Regions from separate parts of the Acinetobacter gyllenbergii genome, predicted to be linked through region 3. Evidence: predicted binding sites of a transcription regulator. Region 3 holds the regulator's gene; each other region holds the start of a gene.
What was found. The regulator PhoB, encoded in region 3, activates phosphate uptake and scavenging genes when phosphate is short. The targets are predictions, from matches to a motif close to TGTCATNAANCTGTCATAA.

Region 1: NG55_RS01990 (NAD(+) kinase) is a predicted target of PhoB. The motif match lies at 1,354-1,372, and genes of this name have one in related genera.
Region 2: NG55_RS04615 (inorganic phosphate transporter) is a predicted target of PhoB. The motif match lies at 4,927-4,945, and genes of this name have one in related genera.

Annotation. Positions count from the first base shown of each region.
Region 1 covers NZ_KV575261.1:364,684-371,444, reverse strand. Annotated here, with positions in the region: gene mrcB (penicillin-binding protein 1B) at 1-1,304, opposite strand, end outside; gene NG55_RS01990 (NAD(+) kinase) at 1,539-2,447, shown strand; gene NG55_RS01985 (YeaC family protein) at 2,444-2,716, shown strand; gene NG55_RS01980 (hypothetical protein) at 2,808-3,227, opposite strand; gene NG55_RS01975 (tetratricopeptide repeat protein) at 3,285-3,743, opposite strand; gene NG55_RS01970 (hypothetical protein) at 4,042-4,452, shown strand; gene NG55_RS01965 (hypothetical protein) at 4,512-5,021, shown strand; gene NG55_RS01960 (glycosyl transferase family protein) at 5,079-6,077, opposite strand; gene NG55_RS01955 (acyl-CoA dehydrogenase family protein) at 6,325-6,761, shown strand, end outside.
Region 2 covers NZ_KV575261.1:908,510-915,270, forward strand. Annotated here, with positions in the region: gene radA (DNA repair protein RadA) at 1-1,343, shown strand, start outside; gene NG55_RS04605 (Tim44 domain-containing protein) at 1,439-2,419, shown strand; gene NG55_RS04610 (hypothetical protein) at 2,644-2,919, shown strand; gene NG55_RS04615 (inorganic phosphate transporter) at 3,061-4,692, opposite strand; gene metH (methionine synthase) at 5,131-6,761, shown strand, end outside.
Region 3 covers NZ_KV575263.1:78,735-85,495, reverse strand. Annotated here, with positions in the region: gene NG55_RS09510 (SDR family NAD(P)-dependent oxidoreductase) at 1-474, opposite strand, end outside; gene NG55_RS09505 (TetR/AcrR family transcriptional regulator) at 781-1,458, shown strand; gene phoB (phosphate regulon transcriptional regulator PhoB) at 1,710-2,420, shown strand; gene phoR (phosphate regulon sensor histidine kinase PhoR) at 2,430-3,788, shown strand; gene NG55_RS09490 (DUF2147 domain-containing protein) at 3,899-4,366, shown strand; gene NG55_RS09485 (PACE efflux transporter) at 4,462-4,914, opposite strand; gene NG55_RS09480 (LysR family transcriptional regulator) at 5,009-5,902, shown strand; gene NG55_RS21370 (hypothetical protein) at 6,168-6,293, opposite strand; gene NG55_RS09475 (LysR family transcriptional regulator) at 6,390-6,761, shown strand, end outside.

The sequences.
Region 1 (6,761 bases), on a different contig from region 3:
CCGACGGCAGCGACTAATTCACCATTTTCAGGATGTGCAACCAGAACAGCGCCTTGCAAGTTTTTCAAACGGGCAGGGTTGGCTTTGGCTAAACGGTCCACAGTGCTCTTAAAGGCATTTTGGACTTGGGTTTGTGCAATCGGATCCAGTGTGGTAAAGATTCTTAGACCTTGATTGGTGATATCACTTTCTTGATATTCAGTGCGAAGTTGACGACGCACGATATCAAGGAAATCTGGGAATTTTGCAGGGCCTAAGGTTGGTTTACTCACCACATTTAAAGGGCGGGCAATTTCGTCTTGGTATTCAGCTTCGGTTAAGTAACCCATGACTTTCATGTTGTTTAATACAACATCACGGCGTTTTTTGGCTGATTCTGGATTACGCCAAGGGTTATATAAAGAAGGACCTTGAACCAGGCCAACTAAATATGCCTGTTGTGAGATATTCAGTTCACGTAACGGTAAGCCAAAGTAAAATTGTGATGCCAAACCGTAGCCATTGATTGAATAGCTGCCGTTTTGTCCCAAGTTTACTTCATTGAGATACGCTTCCAGAATTTCATCTTTGCTGTAATGCAATTCAATCAGTAGAGCCATTAGGGCTTCATTGACTTTACGTTTTAACGTTTTCTCTGGAGAGAGATAGAAGTTTTTAACCAGCTGTTGCGTTAAGGTTGAACCACCTTGACGGCGACCACCGGTGGCGTTACTGACCAAAGCACGTGCCGTACCACGGATTGAAATACCATGATGGTGATAGAAGTTACGGTCTTCGGTTGAAATTAATGCTTCAATCAGGGTTTTTGGTACTTTATTCAGTTTAATGAGGACACGGTCTTCATTATGCTGTGGGTAAATACCGCCAATCAATAAAGGTTCTAAACGTGCAATTCCTGTATTTGAAGGTTTAGTCGAGCGAATTTCGCTAACTTGACCATTCATAAAGGCAAGTTCGAGTACTTGTTCAGGCTCGGTGCTGTCACCATAGTCAAAACCACGAGTATGCACATACAGTTTATTACCCTGTACCACATAACTACCTGACTTATCGTAATTCGCCGTGTTTTTATAACCCAGTAATTTTAACTCTTGGGTAAAATTCTCTTGGGTAATCGGTGCATTAGAATAGATTTCTAATGGGCGAGCGAACACCTTGGCAGGAATGTCCCAACGCTGACCTTCAAACTTGTCACGAATAATATTATCCAAGCGGATCAGATAGATACTAAAAGCAACAAAGACACCTATCACTAACATTGAGAAAATGAGTGCTAGAAAACCAATACCACGTTCAAACTTCATAGATTTGCGTTAAAACCAAAACAATGTCGGTAATGATGCGATAGCTTATTGTCATTTTGCAATCATAAAACTGTGAATAAATAGCAACATGCAATAAAAAGTTTAAGAATGTGTTGACATTAATCGTATAAAAAAACAACGGATAGACATTTTTATACTTTTTAATCAATCATCAACGCAACATTGGTTGTTAATGATATGATAGTCAGTAATCGCGACGGAGCTGAATTATTCGTGCAAATTTCACATAAATCCTTTCGAAATATTGGTCTAATTGGACGACCAGACAAATATTCTGTAGTAGAAACGTTATGTTTAATTCATGATCATCTGATCACTTTAGGCTTAAACCCCGTTTTTGATCAGGAAACAGCCAAATTGGTGCCTTATAGTCATGGGCAGACCGTTAGCCGAAATTTGCTTGGAGAAGTGGTCGATTTAGTTGTGGTCGTTGGTGGGGATGGTTCATTATTGCATGCTGCTCGTGCATTGGTTCGACACAATACCCCAGTCATCGGCATCAACCGTGGTCGACTGGGCTTCTTGACCGATATTAAGCCAGCAGAGGCTATTTTTAAGCTTGATCAGGTCTTGCAAGGTCAGTTTCAATTGGATCGCCGTTTCTTATTGGAAATGGAAGTCAGAACCAATGGTGAAACGATTTATGATGCGATTGCATTGAATGATGTGGTGCTACATTCGGGCAAATCGGTCCATATGATCGATTTTGAACTGAATATTGATGGACAATATGTCTATCGTCAGCATAGTGATGGTTTGATTGTTTCGACGCCAACGGGTTCAACCGCATATTCACTGTCAGGTGGTGGGCCAATTTTGCATCCGAGTATGGATGCGATTGCACTAGTTCCAATGCATCCGCATACGTTGTCATCACGACCAATCGTAGTCGGTGGGCAAAGTGAGGTGAAGATTACCATTCGGGAAAACCGTGTTTTGCCGATGGTCAGCGCCGATGGTCAACATAGTGTTGCATTAAATGTCGGTGATACTGTGCATATTCGCAAACATCCGTTTAAACTAAGCTTATTACATCCACCTGGTTATGACTTCTATATGGCATGTCGTACCAAATTGGGGTGGAATCAAGATTTTGAATCTTTTCAACAGGATGACTCATGAATATTGAACAAATGCTCGCTATTTTAAATCCTGAAATTGTTGAGCGTCTTCGTACTGCTGTTGAAATTGGTAAATGGCCAAATGGTATTGCATTGACCAAAGAGCAGCGTGAAATTTGTATGCAAGCGGTGTATGCATGGGAAATGGAACATTTGCCAAAAGAACAGCGTAGTGGTTATATCGACCGTGGTACTAAAGAGGAAGGCGAAGAGTGTGATGATGATCATCACAAACACGAGCCTGAATTTAAGCCAATTCGTTTTGTTTAATACCACTGGAATGAATAAAAATGCTCCTATGGAGCATTTTTATTGCGTATGAAAATTTAGCAAGATTTTAGTTATAAAATGAATAAACTGGTTATTCAAGATTATGGTACTCCTCAAAGCAAGAGACTAGTTTTAAATTCTCAAGAAGATCAGGGTATTGCTTTCTTATAAGTTCAAGGCATTTAGGATTTGCAGTAACGACAATTAAAGGGTCACGAGGATAGGTGAGGAACATTGGATAATTCTGAATAAGCCGATAAATTGCTTGTTCCAGTTTGATGTCACCGCATGGTTTATAAATTGTGATACTTTCCACAGTACTATTATTTTCATGAAAGTTTATCGAAAAATGACATTCATTATTCAGGATTAGATTTTGAAATTGTGTGTTGCCATAATTTAAAAGATAATAATTGTGTTCTATTTCTACCCAATAGGGACTAAAGATATTTAAGAGATCATCTTTGCTCGCTGACTCATCCATTGCGATAATAAAATACTCGATTCCCATCTTTTTCCTCGTTAATATTTTTTTCTCTATGCCGTTGAGATTGGAAAAGGGTTAATTTTATCGTATTAACTCCTCTAACTCGATTTGGGCTTGAGTAGAATTATTTATAGCCGCCTTGTCCAGCCAATATTTCGCTTTTTGGGGATTCGCTTTCAAAAAATCATCCCCATCTTGATACCACAAACCTAATGCAAATTGTGCTTGAGATAAATTGTTATATGCTGATTTTTCTAGATATTTAAAAGCAAGCTGCTGATTAATATTGGTTCCTTCGCCTTCAAGGTACATCATCGCAAGTACATATTGAGCTTCTGCATGGTTTTTCTCTGCAGCCAAAAGATAATATTTGAGTGCTAATTTATCATCCATTGGGAAACCATTTCTCCCCATGTAATATGAATTTGCAATATAAACTTGGGCTGCGGTGTTGCCCTGATTGGCACGTTCTAATTGATTGGATACGGTTTGTGTGAGGTCATTTTGTGCGTATGCTGAAGGGTAGCTGAATAGTGTCATGGCTAAGACCATTCTGATATAAAATGGTTGCTTAAAACGAATTTTTCTATATTTAGAGATTGTTTTTTTTTATATTGCTTGTTTGAGAGTCTTGATCCAACATTTATTCTTACTTTATCTGTTTAACAGATATATCGTATTGCGAACTATAAAATTAATTTGGGTAGTGTTTACTATTCAGTTCAATAATAACAGCTCATTCAATAAATTTTGTTAGAAAGACGTATAATGGTGAAGCAGTTGCACCAACAGGCTAGCAATGGAAAATAGTCATGACGATATTTGGATGAGAAAAATAATGAATAGGACTTATCTTAAAATCACTTTAACTGCACTTGTTATATTTAATACAAGCATAATTTTTGCCAAACAGCCCATTGAATGCCGCCTTAAAGTAAATGTTGTAGCTAGTCAAAAATATAGTTCGCCACGAACGAAATATACAACTATCAAGAATGATGGTTATCCTATGTTATTGATTGGGATTCAGGTGATAGAGGCGCAAACTATGCAGAACTCCCAAAAGATTAAAGCGCATGATGCTTATTGTAATAAGTTGATAGGTCAACAGCGAGATGCTTATCTGTCTGGTCCTTATGACGCCAATAAAATTACAATTAAAATAGGTGATCAATTGAGCCTAAGAAATATTCATTCTTCAGGTCAAGAATATCCATTCTGGCCAGATTTTTATTATGTTGAAGACTAGGGGGAAAATGACTTTTTGTACTGTATTTAGAATATGTGGGTTTCTTGGGTTGGGCAAACGTGAAACGTGAGATTAGTCAATTGATGCTTAAGCTGATCGTACTATTCAGTTTTGTTCTTGTAGGATGTAGTTCTCCTAGCAATGAAAAGAGTAAAATAGTTCAAGATGTCCAGTTAGGAAAAATAACCTATTCTCGACTTGATGGGATCAGTGGGGACTTGTTCAGTTTTGAGATGATGACGAAGAATAACTTAAGCGATTTGTATCTTAAGGAAAACTATAAATATTCACATTTTAAATGCAAGCCAATACAAGATTATGTCGTCATAGGCTCCGTTTCGATTGATGAGGGGCGTGTTGAACATGGGATGTATATTTCAGCGGGTTCTTTTAAAGTCTGTGAAGATGAGGCAATGAATATCTGCCTCAGAAAGAAGCAGATTGAGGCGTTATTAACAGATAATCTTTCTTGCCGGCTTGTTATGGGGGGACTGTTCAGAAAAAGTAAAGTTGTTGCAGATACTATCGTTATCCCTAAAGCTGCGATGCTTGAATCTAAAGTTCGATAGAGCAATATATGCTGTAAAGATCATGGCGATTTCTTTTACTTGAAATCGCCATTTGGCTTAGTTTAGACGCTTTTCCCATAGCGCTTTGGCTTTATCCATTGCTTCATCATAGCTATTGACTACACCCATGGTATACAACGCGATTCCCATGGTTTCAACGACTGCCAATTCACCATATTCATGCGTCTGTTCACCTAGCCACACCGCTTTAAACACAGCAAGATTAAGCTCTTCTTCAATCGGGCTACGATCAGGTGTTAATTTTGGTAGTTCATGTTCATACAACGCACCATTTTTAATACCACAAATCAAAGTTTTGGCATCAGGATTACGTTCAAACTCTCCACCTTCACCTTTAATCACGGCACTGTTCTGATAACCTAAACGGAATGCGGTCTGTTGATGTGAAGTGCGATAAGCTGGATGGAAGATTGCTTGTAAGGTCGCTTTGGCATTAAATGGATTAATCAGGCGTGCCAAGGTGTGGATTGGGGAACGCAACCCCATTACATTTCGTAGCGAGATTAATTCACTTAGAATCGGTGAGATTGCTTCAAGAGGGAGGTACGCAAAGTTGTGCTGTTCAAGTTGTTCACGGACATCTTGTTGATTTTGACAAATTGAATAGCCTAAAAACTGTAAAACTTGTTCGGTATAGACACGGTTAATGGTATGCCCCGATGCACCATGCATCACAATTTTGTAACCATGATGGGCTAAAGTGAGTGCTGCCAATAAAAACCATGGGTAGTGTTTACGTTTGCCCGCGTAAGAAGACCAATCTAAATTAACATCAAGTGGCTGAAAATTGAGTTGATCACGGGTGGCTTGGACAAAACCCGCTAATTCATCGACAGACTCTTCTTTAACACGTAACAGCATCAAGAATGCACCCAACTGCACATCAAGTACTTCGTCTTTTAAAATCATGCTAAAAGCTTGATAGGCTTCTTCATAACTAAGCGAACGAGAACCTGTTTTGCCCTTACCTAAAATACGAACATACTGAGCAAAGGGATGTTCTGCGGTTTTATAGATATTACGTTTTGTGTTCATGGTCGTATTGAAGATTGTCACAAAGAATAAAATGAATATGACATAAAATTGGGCGGCGTAGCATAAAAAAACCAACACGCTGTTTAATCAATAAGCAATTGTGATTTAGAGATTGGCGATGCAAACAAAATTATTGACCGAATCAGTCTAGTGATTTGATGTAAACGGGACATGACATCCCATCTAAAAGTTATTAGCATGACTGCGAACAAATTTTTAAGAACAATGAAAGCGAAAGGAAATAATGATGTTAGCTTATGATTCAGATTTGGAACTCTTCCGCGATAACTTTAAACGCTTTATGAGCGAGCAGATTGCACCGCATTATGAGCAATGGGAACGTGAAGGGATTATGCCGCGTTCAGTCTGGAACGCATTGGGCGAAAATGGATTCTTATGTGTCGATGTTCCAGAAGAATATGGTGGTTACGGTGTACCAACGCATTATTCACTCATGTTGGTTGAAGAGTCTGCGCGTGCAGGCTACTGTGCATTATCCACCGCGATTTCATGTCATTCTGAAATTGCTGCGCCGTACATCCAGCACATTGCGACAGAAGAACAAAAACAGTACTGGTTACCCAAAATGGTATCGGGTGAAGTGGTTGGTGCCATTGGTATGACTGAACCAGGTGCTGGCTCGGACTTACAAGCAATGCGGACCAGCGCCATCCTGCAAGATGA
Region 2 (6,761 bases), on a different contig from region 3:
ATCATCCCAAATGGACAGGTCAATGTACTGAATGTGGCGAATGGAATAGCCTGCTTGAGGTTCGAATTGAGCCAGCAGTAACACATCGCGGCCAAGCTAAAATAGGCGGCTATGCGGGGCAAGCAGCCAGTATTACTACGCTCAATCAAGTCACAGTCTCCAATGAAACCCGCGTTCCGACAGGAATTAGCGAATTTGATCGCGTGCTCGGTGGCGGTCTAGTCATTGGTTCGGTGGTGCTGATTGGTGGTGATCCAGGGATTGGTAAATCTACCATTCTGTTGCAAACAGCCACTCATATGGCCAGTAAAAAAAGTACTGCCCTTTATGTCACAGGTGAGGAATCACTTTCGCAAGTGGCTTTACGTGCCCAGCGTTTGGATCTACCGACAGACTCACTCAAGGTGATGGCTGAAACCTGCGTCGAGCGTATCTGTGAAGTACTGGCACAAGAGCGTCCTGTCGTCGCAATCCTCGACTCGATTCAAACCCTCTATACCGAAACATTACAATCTGCCCCTGGGGGTGTTTCACAGATCCGTGAATCCGCAGCTTTGCTAACCCGTTTCGCCAAGAATAGCGGTACTGCTTTATTCATTGTCGGCCATGTGACCAAAGAAGGTTCACTTGCTGGTCCTCGTGTTCTAGAACATATGGTCGATTGTGTACTGTATTTTGAAGGCCAATCAGATTCACGTTATCGCATGATTCGTGCGGTAAAGAACCGTTTTGGTGCAGTCAATGAACTCGGTGTGTTCGGCATGACCGATAAAGGTCTGCGTGAAGTTGCCAATCCATCGGCGATTTTCTTAAGTCGTTATGATGAAGCCATTCCGGGTTCTATTGTAATGATTAGCCGTGAAGGGACACGCCCACTACTCGTTGAAGTACAGGCATTGGTTGATGATGCACATGGACAACCTCGTCGTGTGGCACTCGGTTTGGAACAAAATCGTTTGAATATGTTATTAGCAGTGATGCATAGACATGGTGGCGTACAAACCTCAGGACAAGATGTCTATGTCAATGTAGTTGGCGGTTTAAAAATTACCGAAACAGGTTCTGACCTAGCGGTACTACTGGCATGTGCTTCTAGTTTAAGAGGCAAAGCCTTGCCACAGCAATTGGCTGTGTTTGGTGAAGTCGGACTCTCTGGCGAAATTCGTCCTGTACCGAATGGTCAAGAACGACTGAAAGAAGCAGCAAAACATGGCTTTAAGTATGTGATCTTACCTCGAGGCAATGCACCACAGAAGTCAATTGATGGCGTACAAATCATTGCCGTAGCACGCTTACATGAAGCCCTGACCGAAGCTATGCAGTTGAGTGATGAGTTAGGCTAATGGCTTGACATAAAAAAACATACTTTTGTTATTGAAATTCCATCGAAATACATGCATAAATACATTTACAAATTGGATTTAAATAGGAATTTTCGATGCAAGTACACCAGCGTGGCTTGATGGCAGCTCTTTTAATGGCAACTTTGGTTGCTGCACCACTTGCGGAAGCAAAGCGTGCAGGTGGCGGTAAAAGCCACGGCATGAGCAGATCTAGTTCATCTAGCCAATCTTACCAACCATCACGCCAAGCAACTCCAGCACCTCAACAACAAACTGCGCCACAAAAATCTGGCCCAGGTGTTGGTACAATGGTTGCTGCGGGTGTCGCAGGTGCTGCAGTAGGTGCTGTTGCAGCGAATGCGTTGGCAGATGATAAACAACAGAACCCAACTGCAACTGAGCAACAAGCAACTCAACAAGCGCAACAACAGGAAGAAAAAGGTGGCATTCCTAGCTGGCTTTGGGTGCTTCTTGCTGCTGCGATCGCCTTCTTTGTGTTCCGCAAATTAGGCGCAAAAAAAAAATTAGCAGCCAATAACCCATACGCTCCAAACAATGGCGGCCAAAATAATTTTGGTCGTCAAACTCCACCTCAACCAACTGCTCGCCAGACTGGCGACAACACCAATATTTTTGGTCAGTCAGTTGGTGGTGGTGCGCCAACACAAGCACCGTTTGGTGGCGCGTCAATGAGTAGTGGCAACCAGTTACCAGATGGCACTGAACCTGCTGCATTCTTGCGTATCGCGCGTCAACGCTTTAACCACATCCAGTCAGTGAACAGCGCAAGCAATATCGAAGAAATTCGCCGTTACTTAACACCTGAGCTCTATAGCTCAATGTACAGCGACATTATGTCGAACCAAGACCAAGACGTTGCTGAATTTAGCAACCTCAATGCAATGGTTGTGGAAAGTTCGACTGAAAATGGTCAATACATCGTGAGCGTACGCTTTACAGGTACTGTCAGTGAAGACTTAAATAGCTTGCCGCAACCCTTTGCTGAAATCTGGCATTTTGTGAAGCCAGCTGGCTCACAGCAAGACTGGGTTGTTGCTGGTATTCAACAAGCTTAATCTGTTTTATTGATGTCAAAAGAGCTGTTTCGACAGCTCTTTTTTTATTAGCTGAATATGATAGACACAAGAAATCAAAGCTAAAAAAAGCCACTCTCTATATCGGAGAATGGCGGAGTGTAAATAGAACAACGTTTTATGCTTATTATTACCGTGAAAACACAACCTAGCACGATCAGTCTATTGATACTAACGGATATAATTATAGAAAAACCATTCCTCTTTTGGGGAATAAACCCAATTTTATTAAGATCATTTATCCTAAGCGAGCACCTTATCTAGCCATTCAGCCATTCAGCCATTCAGCCATTCAGCCATTCAGCCATTCAGCCATTCAGCCATTCAGCCATTCAGCCATTCAGCCATTCAGCCATTCAGCCATTCAGCCATTCAGCCATTCAGCCATTCAGCCATTCAGCCATTCCATTCACATTCAGCCATTCAGCCATTCAGCCATTCAGCCATTCAGCCATTCAGCCATTCAGGGCATCATAAATTGACAAAAGTATGCTCACCCACTTTAAAAGGACAACTGATAGCTAAAATCAGACAATCTTGAAGAAAAATGAAAGTAACAGGAATAAAAAAAGCTTTGCCGAAGCAAAGCTTTTAAATTCTGTTTTAAACTTAGAAATTCAAGATTAAGAAACGAATTGTAAGAACAACCAGTATAAGCCACCTGACAATGCAATCGTCGCGGGTAAGGTAAAGATCCACGCTGAAAGAATGGTTTTCACCGTTGCGAAATTCAGACCTGATCGATTCGCAACCATGGTACCTGCAACCGCACTGTTTAACACGTGTGTGGTTGATACTGGCATACCTAAGCCATCCGCCGCAGCAATGGTGCTCATTGCGACCAATTCAGCCGACATCCCCTGACCATAAGTCATATGGTTCTTACCAATACGCTCACCAACAGTCACTACAATACGCTTCCAACCCACCATTGTACCTAGACCAAGTGCCAGTGCTACTGCAACTTTCACCCAGTTCGGAATATATTGGAGGAATGAATCCAAGCTACTACGATATTCTTTAACCACTTTCGCTTGGTCTTTATCCATTTCTGGTAAAGCTTCCGCTTTGTCTAAACGTTTGAACGTTGTCGTACTTAAATACATGTCATTGCGGATTTCACTGACAGCAGCTTCAGGAATCGCTTTAAGATCGCCATAACCTGCAACACGTGTACCTAAATGAGCCGTCATACTTGCAAGTGCAGGTACAACTTCAGCAGTCTGCTCTTTGGTTTGAATATACTTGGTTAATACATCACGCGCTTTTTCATCTGTCAGCTCGTTTTGATTAACATTTAAAACCGTCGCAGTTTGTGAAGAAAGTTGTTCGAAAGACTGTAAATGCTGAGCATCCAAGTTTTTATTCAATGAATAAGCCAATGGAACCAAACCGATCAAGATCAACATGATCAAGCCCATGCCTTTTTGACCATCGTTTGAACCATGCGCAAAACTTACACCTGTACAGGTAAAAATCAAGATTGCACGAATCAGTGGTGGTGGTGGCTTATTGCCTTCTGGTGGCTGAAACAGCTCCATTTGGCGTTTAAAGACTTTCTTCACCAATAAGAATAGGATTGCTGCAAAGGCGAAACCAATCAATGGCGAGAACAATAAAGCCTTACCTACTTTAATCACCTGATCCATATCAATACCACTACTGGTCGCACCAGCAGACGCATTCAAGATATGGTTCATGATGCCCACACCCAAAATCGAACCGATAAGAGTATGTGAGCTTGATGCAGGAATCCCCAAAAACCACGTCCCTAAATTCCATAGGATTGCCGCGATTAACAGAGCAAAAACCATCGCAAAGCCAGCACCACTGCCGACATTCATGATCATCTCTACAGGGAGTAATGCAATAATACCGTACGCAACTGCGCCACTCGCCACCATAACCCCAAGGAAGTTACAGAAACCAGCCCACATGACTGCTGCTGGAGCAGGTAATGCATTGGTATAGATAACCGTCGCTACAGCGTTTGCCGTATCGTGAAAACCATTTACAAACTCAAAGCCTAAAGCAATGAAGAGTGCCGTCGATAAAAGAATAACTGAATATAAACTTAAAGGCGGTACATGTGCCAAGTCAGCACTAAGCTGAAAACCGATATAAATCAGTGTCGCAACAATAACAGTTAAGAACACCGGCATAAAGAATTTCGGTGTTGGTACATGTACATTCGTCGATTTTGCCTGAGAGCTGGCAAGCGGTGAATCCGAAACAGGAGGAAGATTAGAATTCATGTAGACGGTTAGAGGATAATAAAATCCCCTGTATTGTTTAATTAAATTATGACAATTATATGACAAAGGACTGTCACATAAAGCCAAAATTTCATGTTTTCATCACATTTTTTTGTATTTTCTTGCGATAAACCCGCCCTACTCTTTATTTTAATTAATAAAAAACAATGCATTATAAATTCAAAAACAGCGATAGAACTGTTTGTCTGATTTTGCAACAAATGCAAAGAAATATGAAATCAAACTGTCATATTTCGAACAAACTGTTTGCTTTTTAGGCATTATCTATCTCAATTGTGACAATTAAATGAAGCTTTTATGACATTTTAAAATGAACCAATGAATCATCACTGCTGACTGCTGAAAATACGCGCTTTTGCCTCGCTTCTGTTACAATGCCCCTGCTTTTTTATCTTCATCATCGACTGGGGTTTCTGAATGTCCACGCTTACCACCCTACAATCACTTCTTGCCCAACGTATCCTGATTATTGATGGTGCGATGGGAACCATGATTCAACGCCATAAATTAGAAGAAGAAGATTATCGTGGTGAACGTTTTGCAGATTGGGCATCAGACCTGAAAGGCAACAACGACTTATTGGTTTTAACCCAACCCCAGATTATTCAAGGCATCCATGAAGCCTACCTAGATGCAGGCGCGGACATTATTGAAACCAACAGTTTTAACGGCACCCGTGTTTCAATGTCGGATTACCACATGGAAGATCTTGTTCCAGAGATCAACCGTGAAGCGGCACGTTTAGCACGTGCAGCCTGTGACAAATACTCGACCCCAGAGAAACCTCGTTTTGTTGCAGGCGTACTCGGCCCCACTTCACGTACTTGTTCGATCTCGCCGAATGTCAATGATCCAGCCTTTCGTAATATTACTTTTGATGAACTCAAAGAAAACTACATTGAAGCCGCTCATGCCTTGATTGAAGGCGGTGCTGACATTCTGTTGATCGAAACCGTATTCGATACTTTGAACTGTAAGGCTGCAATTTTTGCGGTGAAGGAAGTCTTCAAGCAACTTGGTCATGAACTGCCGTTGATGATTTCAGGCACCATTACCGATGCATCTGGCCGTACCTTAACAGGTCAAACCGCAGAAGCGTTCTGGAACTCGGTGCGTCATGGTGATTTACTGTCGATTGGTTTTAACTGTGCCTTGGGTGCAGATGCCATGCGTCCACATGTGAAAACGATTTCTGATGTTGCAGATACCTTTATTTCTGCCCATCCAAACGCTGGTTTACCGAATGCCTTCGGCGAATATGATGAAACACCTGAACAAACGGCAGCATTCATCAAAGAATTTGCTGAAAGTGGTTTGATCAATATCACGGGCGGTTGCTGTGGTACCACACCCGACCATATCCGCGCTATTTATAATGCAGTCAAAGACATTCAGCCACGCCAAGTGCCTGAAACTGTTCCTGCTTGCCGTTTAAGTGGTTTAGAACCATTTAACATTGATGAAAATTCATTATTCGTGAATGTTGGTGAACGTACCAACGTGACGGGTTCAAAAAAATTCTTACGTTTAATCCGTGAAGAAAACTTTGCCGAAGCTTTAGAAGTGGCTCAGCAACAGGTTGAAGCTGGTGCACAGATCATCGACATCAACATGGATGAAGGCATGCTCGATTCGCAAAATGCGATGGTGCATTTCCTCAATTTAGTTGCATCTGAACCTGATATCTCACGTGTGCCGATCATGATTGACTCATCGAAATGGGAAATCATTGAAGCAGGCTTGAAATGTGTACAAGGTAAACCTGTTGTTAACTCAATTTCCTTAAAAGAAGGTTATGACGAGTTTGTCGAAAAAGCACGCCTATGCCGCCAGTATGGTGCTGCGATTATTGTGATGGCCTTCGATGAAACGGGTCAGGCCGATACCGCTGCACGGAAGCGTGAAATCTGTAAACGCTCTTATGATGTTTTGGTCAATGATGTCGGCTTCCCTGCTGAAGATATTATTTTTGACCCGAACGTATTTGCAGTGGCAACAGGGATTGAAGAACACAACAACTATGGCGTCGATTTTATTGAAGCCACAGG
Region 3 (6,761 bases):
GGTAGCGTTATACGCTGATTGCGTTGGTTGCGAGGTTAAACCAAAGATACTGGAGATGTTGATGATATGACCATCTTTACTTTGTTTGATGAATGGCAGGAATTCTTTGGTGCCATAAACCACACCCCAGAAATTAATGCCGACAATCCATTCTAAATCTTCATAGCTCGCACCTTCGACGGTTGAACCGAGTGCTACGCCTGCGTTGTTGAAGATCATGTTGACCGAACCATGATCTTGCACGGTTTCTTGTGCCCACTGTTTCACCGCATCGCGATTTGAAACATCGAGTACTTTGGTGGTCACTGTTACTGGATACTGCTTCACTAATTCGACAGTCTGTGCCAAGCCCTTTTCATTGATATCACTCAATGACAAATGACAGCCTTGTTTCGCCAACAAAACGGCCAATTGTTGTCCAATCCCAGAACCTGCGCCGGTGATCGCTGCGACTTTATTTTTAAAATTTTTCATTGCCTATCCTTTGTACTGCGAATGATACGCACATATTCGCTTAGCTCATGTGCTGTTTAACCTGTAACCAATATAATTTTGACAATACATGTTGTCAATATAGTACACTCTAGCTTTAAGACAAATGGCAATAACCAACACCCTACATGTCATAATAGGCCTATTTACATTTCATGACTGATGATGTTTAAAAGAGACAAGGCATATTTTCAAAATTTGGTTATGCTAGTCAGCACAACAAGGTTGAAATGCACATATTAGACTTAGACATACGATTTAAAGACTTTTTAGGGAACGGTTTTCTCAATGGCAACTCAAGATCAAACGACACGCAAGAAAAATAATACCGAAGTGAAAGAACGACAATTCAAAGGTCTGTCTTTAACTGAACGCAAAGAAGCACGTCGTGAAAAATTGATTGAAGCAGGTATCGCCACCTACGGCACACAGGGCTTTTTCTCGGTCACGGTCAAAGATGTCTGCAATGAAGCCAAGCTGACTGAACGCTATTTTTATGAATCATTTAAGAAAAGCGAAGAGCTGTTTCAAACCGTATTCTTAAAAATGATTGAGAAAATGCAAACCTGCTTAACCCAAGCTGTTCTGATGGCTGCGCCTGAACCCAAGAATATGGTGACTGCAGGTTTGTCGGCGTTATTGAGCGCAATTAAAGATGACCCTCGTATGGCACGGATTATTTATATTGATGCCATGCTAGTGCAAGACCTACATAATCAAGCCACCATTCAAGAAACGCTAACTCAGTTCGATCGCATCATTCAAGGCTTTGTGATGATTACCATGCCCAATGCCCCACATAGCACTGAAGAAGTCTCGTTGATGGCAACTGGCCTAAATGGTTATGTCACCCATATTATTATTCGTTGGGTCTCTGAAGGCTTTAAACAGCCTTTGGAAGATGTTCTGTCAGCATGCTGTGCTGTCTTTTTGTCTTTTATCGAAACCACCTCGCAAAAAAATTAAAATCGTTTTACAGTTTTGTGACACACAAAGCTGTTAAACTACAGTCTAGTTAAGCAAATGAATTCATTTGCTTTCTTGCTAGGCAAATTGTCATCAATCCGTCACGACTCTGCCCCATACTTGTCACAATTTATTGCTAAATTCGACTTTATTAATTCTTTTGCAATGATATTGTCATAATTAATCTTTGTAATAAGCCTGTCATAACAACAAAACGGTTAAACCGTTACAGATTTTAAGGGTATTGCGCTGTGAAAGATGACTATATTTTAATTGTCGATGATGAGCTACCGATCCGCGAAATGATCCATACCTCATTGGATATGGCAGGCTTCCAATGTTTACAAGCTGAGGATGCTAAACAAGCGCATCAGATCATCGTTGATCAGCGTCCTGCGCTTATTTTGCTGGATTGGATGCTACCGGGTGGTGTGAGTGGTGTAGATTTATGTCGCCGCCTCAAACGTGATGAAAACTTGGCCGAGATTCCAGTAATCATGCTGACTGCCCGTGGCGAAGAAGACCATAAAGTACAAGGTCTAGATGCGGGTGCTGATGATTACATGACCAAACCGTTCTCGACGCGTGAACTGGTATCTCGTATCAAAGCAGTACTGCGTCGTGCCAATGCACTGAGCGGTGAAAAAGTCATTGACGCCAATGGTTTGTTACTGGATCCTGTCAGCCAGCGTGTCAGCTTTGGCAATAGTATTTTAGATATGGGGCCAACCGAATATCGTTTATTGGCCTTCTTCATGACCCATCCTGAGCGCGCCTATACCCGTGCTCAACTCCTAGATCAAGTCTGGGGTGGCAATGTCTATATTGAAGACCGTACCATTGATGTGCATATCCGTCGTTTACGCAAAGTGTTAGAACCTTTTGGTGTCGATCGTTTTGTACAAACCGTTCGTGGCACAGGTTACCGTTTCTCGACACGAGCAGATTTAGCAGTAGGTTAAAAATCCTTTATGTATGAGCCTTACCCCGTCCCTGAGCTGGCACGTGAACACCAACGTTTTCGCTACAGCAGTTTATGGACCTTTGCGAAGCAAGATTTAAGACTGTTACTTTTTTTCTTATTGATTGCAAGCTTAGTTGGATTCGGGGTGGGTTACTTCTGGAGCTGTGTTTTTATTGCCTTCGTGCTGTTTTTTTTCCTACAGCTTCGTTCGCTTTATCTGGTCAATGAATGGATTTCTAATCGTCCTTATGATGTCCCACCCAATCTCAACGGGATTTGGGGCGCTTTGCTGTTCAATGTTTACCGTGCACAACGTCAAGAACGGATTGTTCAAGCAGAGATGGTCGGTTTAATTGATCGGGCACAATCCTCTTTGGTGGCATTGGCCGAAGCAGTGGTTTTAATTGATGATCAACATCAAATCGAATGGTGGAATCCTGCCGCTGAAAAACTATTGGGTATCAGTCCTCTAGACCGTGGTCGCAATTTATTGTCGATTCTGCGCCAACCCAATTTTATTGAATATTTCAACCATAGCGATCAATCTCCTGATGGTATCCGTTTACAGGCACAGATGGATGAAGAACGTTATGTACAAGTCAAACTCACCCGTTTTGGTGGCGAAAGCCGTCTGCTCGTCGCTTATGACACCACACGGGTACATAATCTGGAACAGATGCGTAAAGACTTTGTCGATAATATTTCACATGAGTTACGCACGCCCTTGACGGTGCTTAGTGGCTATATCGAAACCTTTACCGATCAAGATGATATTACTCCGCGCTGGAAGCGGGCTTTTACCCAGATGCAATCTCAGACCAAGCGCATGAATGCTCTGGTGAATGACCTATTGTTGTTATCTAATTTAGAAAATAATAAAAAAGTCGCGAAAAATCAGATTATTGATATGGCCAACCTGATGAACCAGATCTTTGATGATGCACGTGCCTACAATCTCGATTATGGCCATACCTTAAATTTGGATATTGATAGCCATTGCGATCTGATCGGTTCTGATATTGAAATTGCCAGTGCATTCAGCAACTTAATTACCAATGCCATTAAATACACGCCTGCAGGCGGCATCATTACCATTGGCTGGCACGAAGATGGTGACCATGCCTACTTTACCGTTCAGGACAATGGGATCGGAATTAATCCCAAGCATTTACCTCGTTTAACTGAACGTTTCTACCGTGTCGATAGTGCACGTAGCCGTCAGACAGGTGGAACTGGACTTGGACTGGCCATCGTGAAACATGTGTTGATGCAGCACGGCGCACATTTGGAAATTACCTCTAAAGAAAATGAAGGTTCAACCTTTACTGCGGTGTTCCCGAAAGAACGCTTATACCGCATGATTTAAACACGATAGGGAACTGCCAAGTTCCCTAAAACATGCTGTGATCATCCTACCAAAACAATATAATAAACCGTTGTTTCATTTCATTATTTATATTTTTCGACGTATTCCTCATGCTCAATACCTCTTTTATTCGTGCTTGTATTCTCTTACTTGGGCTCAATACGCCTTTGGCGATTCACGCTGCTCCGACAGATCCATTGATTGGGACGTGGAAAGTCGTGGATGAGCGTACAGGTTCCTATCTCTCTGATATCGTAATTCGTAGACATTCAGCCACTGAACAATACAGTGCCGTGATTGTCAAAATGTATCCTTCTGCCAAGGAAGCAGCACCAACCTTATGTACAGCCTGTACGGGCACGTTAAAAAACCAGCAGATGATCGGCATGGAAGTGCTAACCGGTCTAAAGATGTTGAGTCAAAATGAGGAATTTGGACAAGGCGTTTGGCTCAATCCGTACGATGGACAGAAATACAACCTGAATGCGCGTTTAAGCAAAACAGGCAAAATGCTGAGCATCAATGCCAAAAATCCAGCCAATAACAGTTTCCGTAACATGACTTGGATTCGACTTTAATCACTCAATTTTTATGTTAAAAATTAATTGATAAATCATATAAAAAGAGTGCATTTTATGCACTCTTTTTATGAATTCAGCCATAAAACTGTAGACTAAGAGCTGGCTTTGGCACTCAACGTTTTCGGCTCAAGCAAATGGCTAGGCAAGCCAAAAATATGATCAAAAAAGTAATTATAAACAAAGGTATAACATGGAATCAGCACCATCAAACTGAAATCCAGCAAGAAGGCTTTCACCAAACTGATCTGCATCCACCATGCAATGAGCGGAATCAAAATCATCACCAAAACAATTTGAAAGCCAATTGCATGCGCCACACGTCTCCACACTGTGCGCTTTTTGGAGATCTGCTTCTTTTCCCACAGCTCAAATACATAGTTATAAAAAAAATTCACCGTCACTGCGATCACGGCAATCAAGATCGACAATGGCCCTGTATGGCTGATGGTGGTACCCGAAAGTACGGCCAACACCATTGCACAGATAAAAAAGCTAAAAACTTCATAGAAAAACACATAGGTGACTCTTCTCTTGGTTCCTTGCATGACCACACCTTAAAATCAATAATGGGTGGATTTTACGCTCTAAATTTGATAAAAAAAGTCAATCGTTATCAGACTGACTGACAAGTAAATCGCCATGAAACTAAATCGTGAACAGCTTGAACTGATCCTTGAAATTATGGATCGTGGTAATTTTTCCGCTGCAGCGCGCGCCTTAAATCGAGTGCCATCAGCAGTCAGCATGGCGATTGCCAATCTCGAAGCAGAGCTAAATTTAAAATTGTTTGAACGTAGCAAAAATCATCTTGCCCCCACCGAAGTTGCGCTTTCAATCGAACCGCATGCCCGATTAATTCTGACTAAATTAGGTCAGCTCGACCTGCATCTGACTGAACTTTCAACTGGACTCGAGACCAGTCTCTGCATTGGCATTGCTGCGGATGTGAATCAAAAGTTTTTATTGGCGGGGATTGAACAACTGATTCAACGTTATCCCTTGTTAAATATTGATATGGTCAGCGCACCACAACAGGAGCTCAAAACACGACTGCATAATAACGAAATTGATCTGTATATTGCCTATAGTTCATCACAACTCGATAATAATGAACGCTTTCGTTTATTGGGCATGGAACAATTTGTTGCGGCAGTTTCCCCCAAAGATGCACAACAGCTCAAAGCGCAGAATAAAAATGAACTCACCATGCTGTCTGAACTCAGACAAATTATTGTAGCCAGCAAACATTATCCATTACCTGACAGTCGAGTACTGGTCTCAGATTCATGCTGGTATAGCGATAATTTATCTATAGCCATTGATATGGTGGAACAAGGGCTCGGTTGGGGTAATTTTCCGCTTTCCGTAGTGCAAACGCATTTTGCCAAACAACGTCTAGTACGCTTAGCTTTTCTCGATACCACCAATGGACTGGATATGCCGATTCATGCGATTTGGCCAGCTTATAAGCCACTGAGCAAATCCATGCAACTCTTGATTGAACTGTGGGAAAAACAAATCCATCGCGCATAAAAAAAGCCCGACATCCGAGTCGGGCTTTTTCGTATTCCTTTCACTAGATACAACTCCTGTCATATCTCACATCCTGATGCGCAAACTTATCATTCTTGTTTTATGTTTTGGAACTTCCTGTTCCTGATGAGTTCATATTAGGCAATTCGTCTGAGGCTGAAAATGGGACATTGCCTTTAATCGGTGTAAGAAAAAGCGTACACTGCCGAGCTTTCTCACCCTTTAAAAAGTCAGTAAATATATGGAACGGAACACGGAGAACGTATCAATCTCCTAATAAATCAATCGACTGCCCTTTCGTCATCACACCCATATACTGATCATAGCTTTGTGCCAGTAGACAAATCACTACAGCAGCAATTAAAGTCAAAATCTTATTTCTCATTGTCATCGTCAGCGACCTGAATCAAGGATCTATAAAAAAGGTATAAGATTTCTTCCATCTAATCTAATATAGAAAAAACAAGCACTGATCTAATTTTGAGATATGTGGACCTTCAAACAATTTAATTATCTAATCACGATTGTTGAAACTGGGGGCTTTATTGCTGCCTCGGAGAAGCTGTTTATTGCTCAATCGGCCCTAAGCAGACAAATCAAAAATTTAGAAGAAGAAATCGGTTTTGAAATTTTTGATCGATCCGAGAAAAAAATTAGACTCACACCTGCAGGTGAAGCACTGTATAAAAGTCTAAAAACCAATATTGATCATTTAAAAAGTTCCATTGTCAGCGCCCAAAGTATCAGTCGGGGTGAAGGTCGAATCATTAAAATTGCCCATTCCAGTAGTATCGTATTAGATCAAAACAAGCTGGAAATTTTTGAACAGCTCTGTGATACCCATCATATTGATATCGAG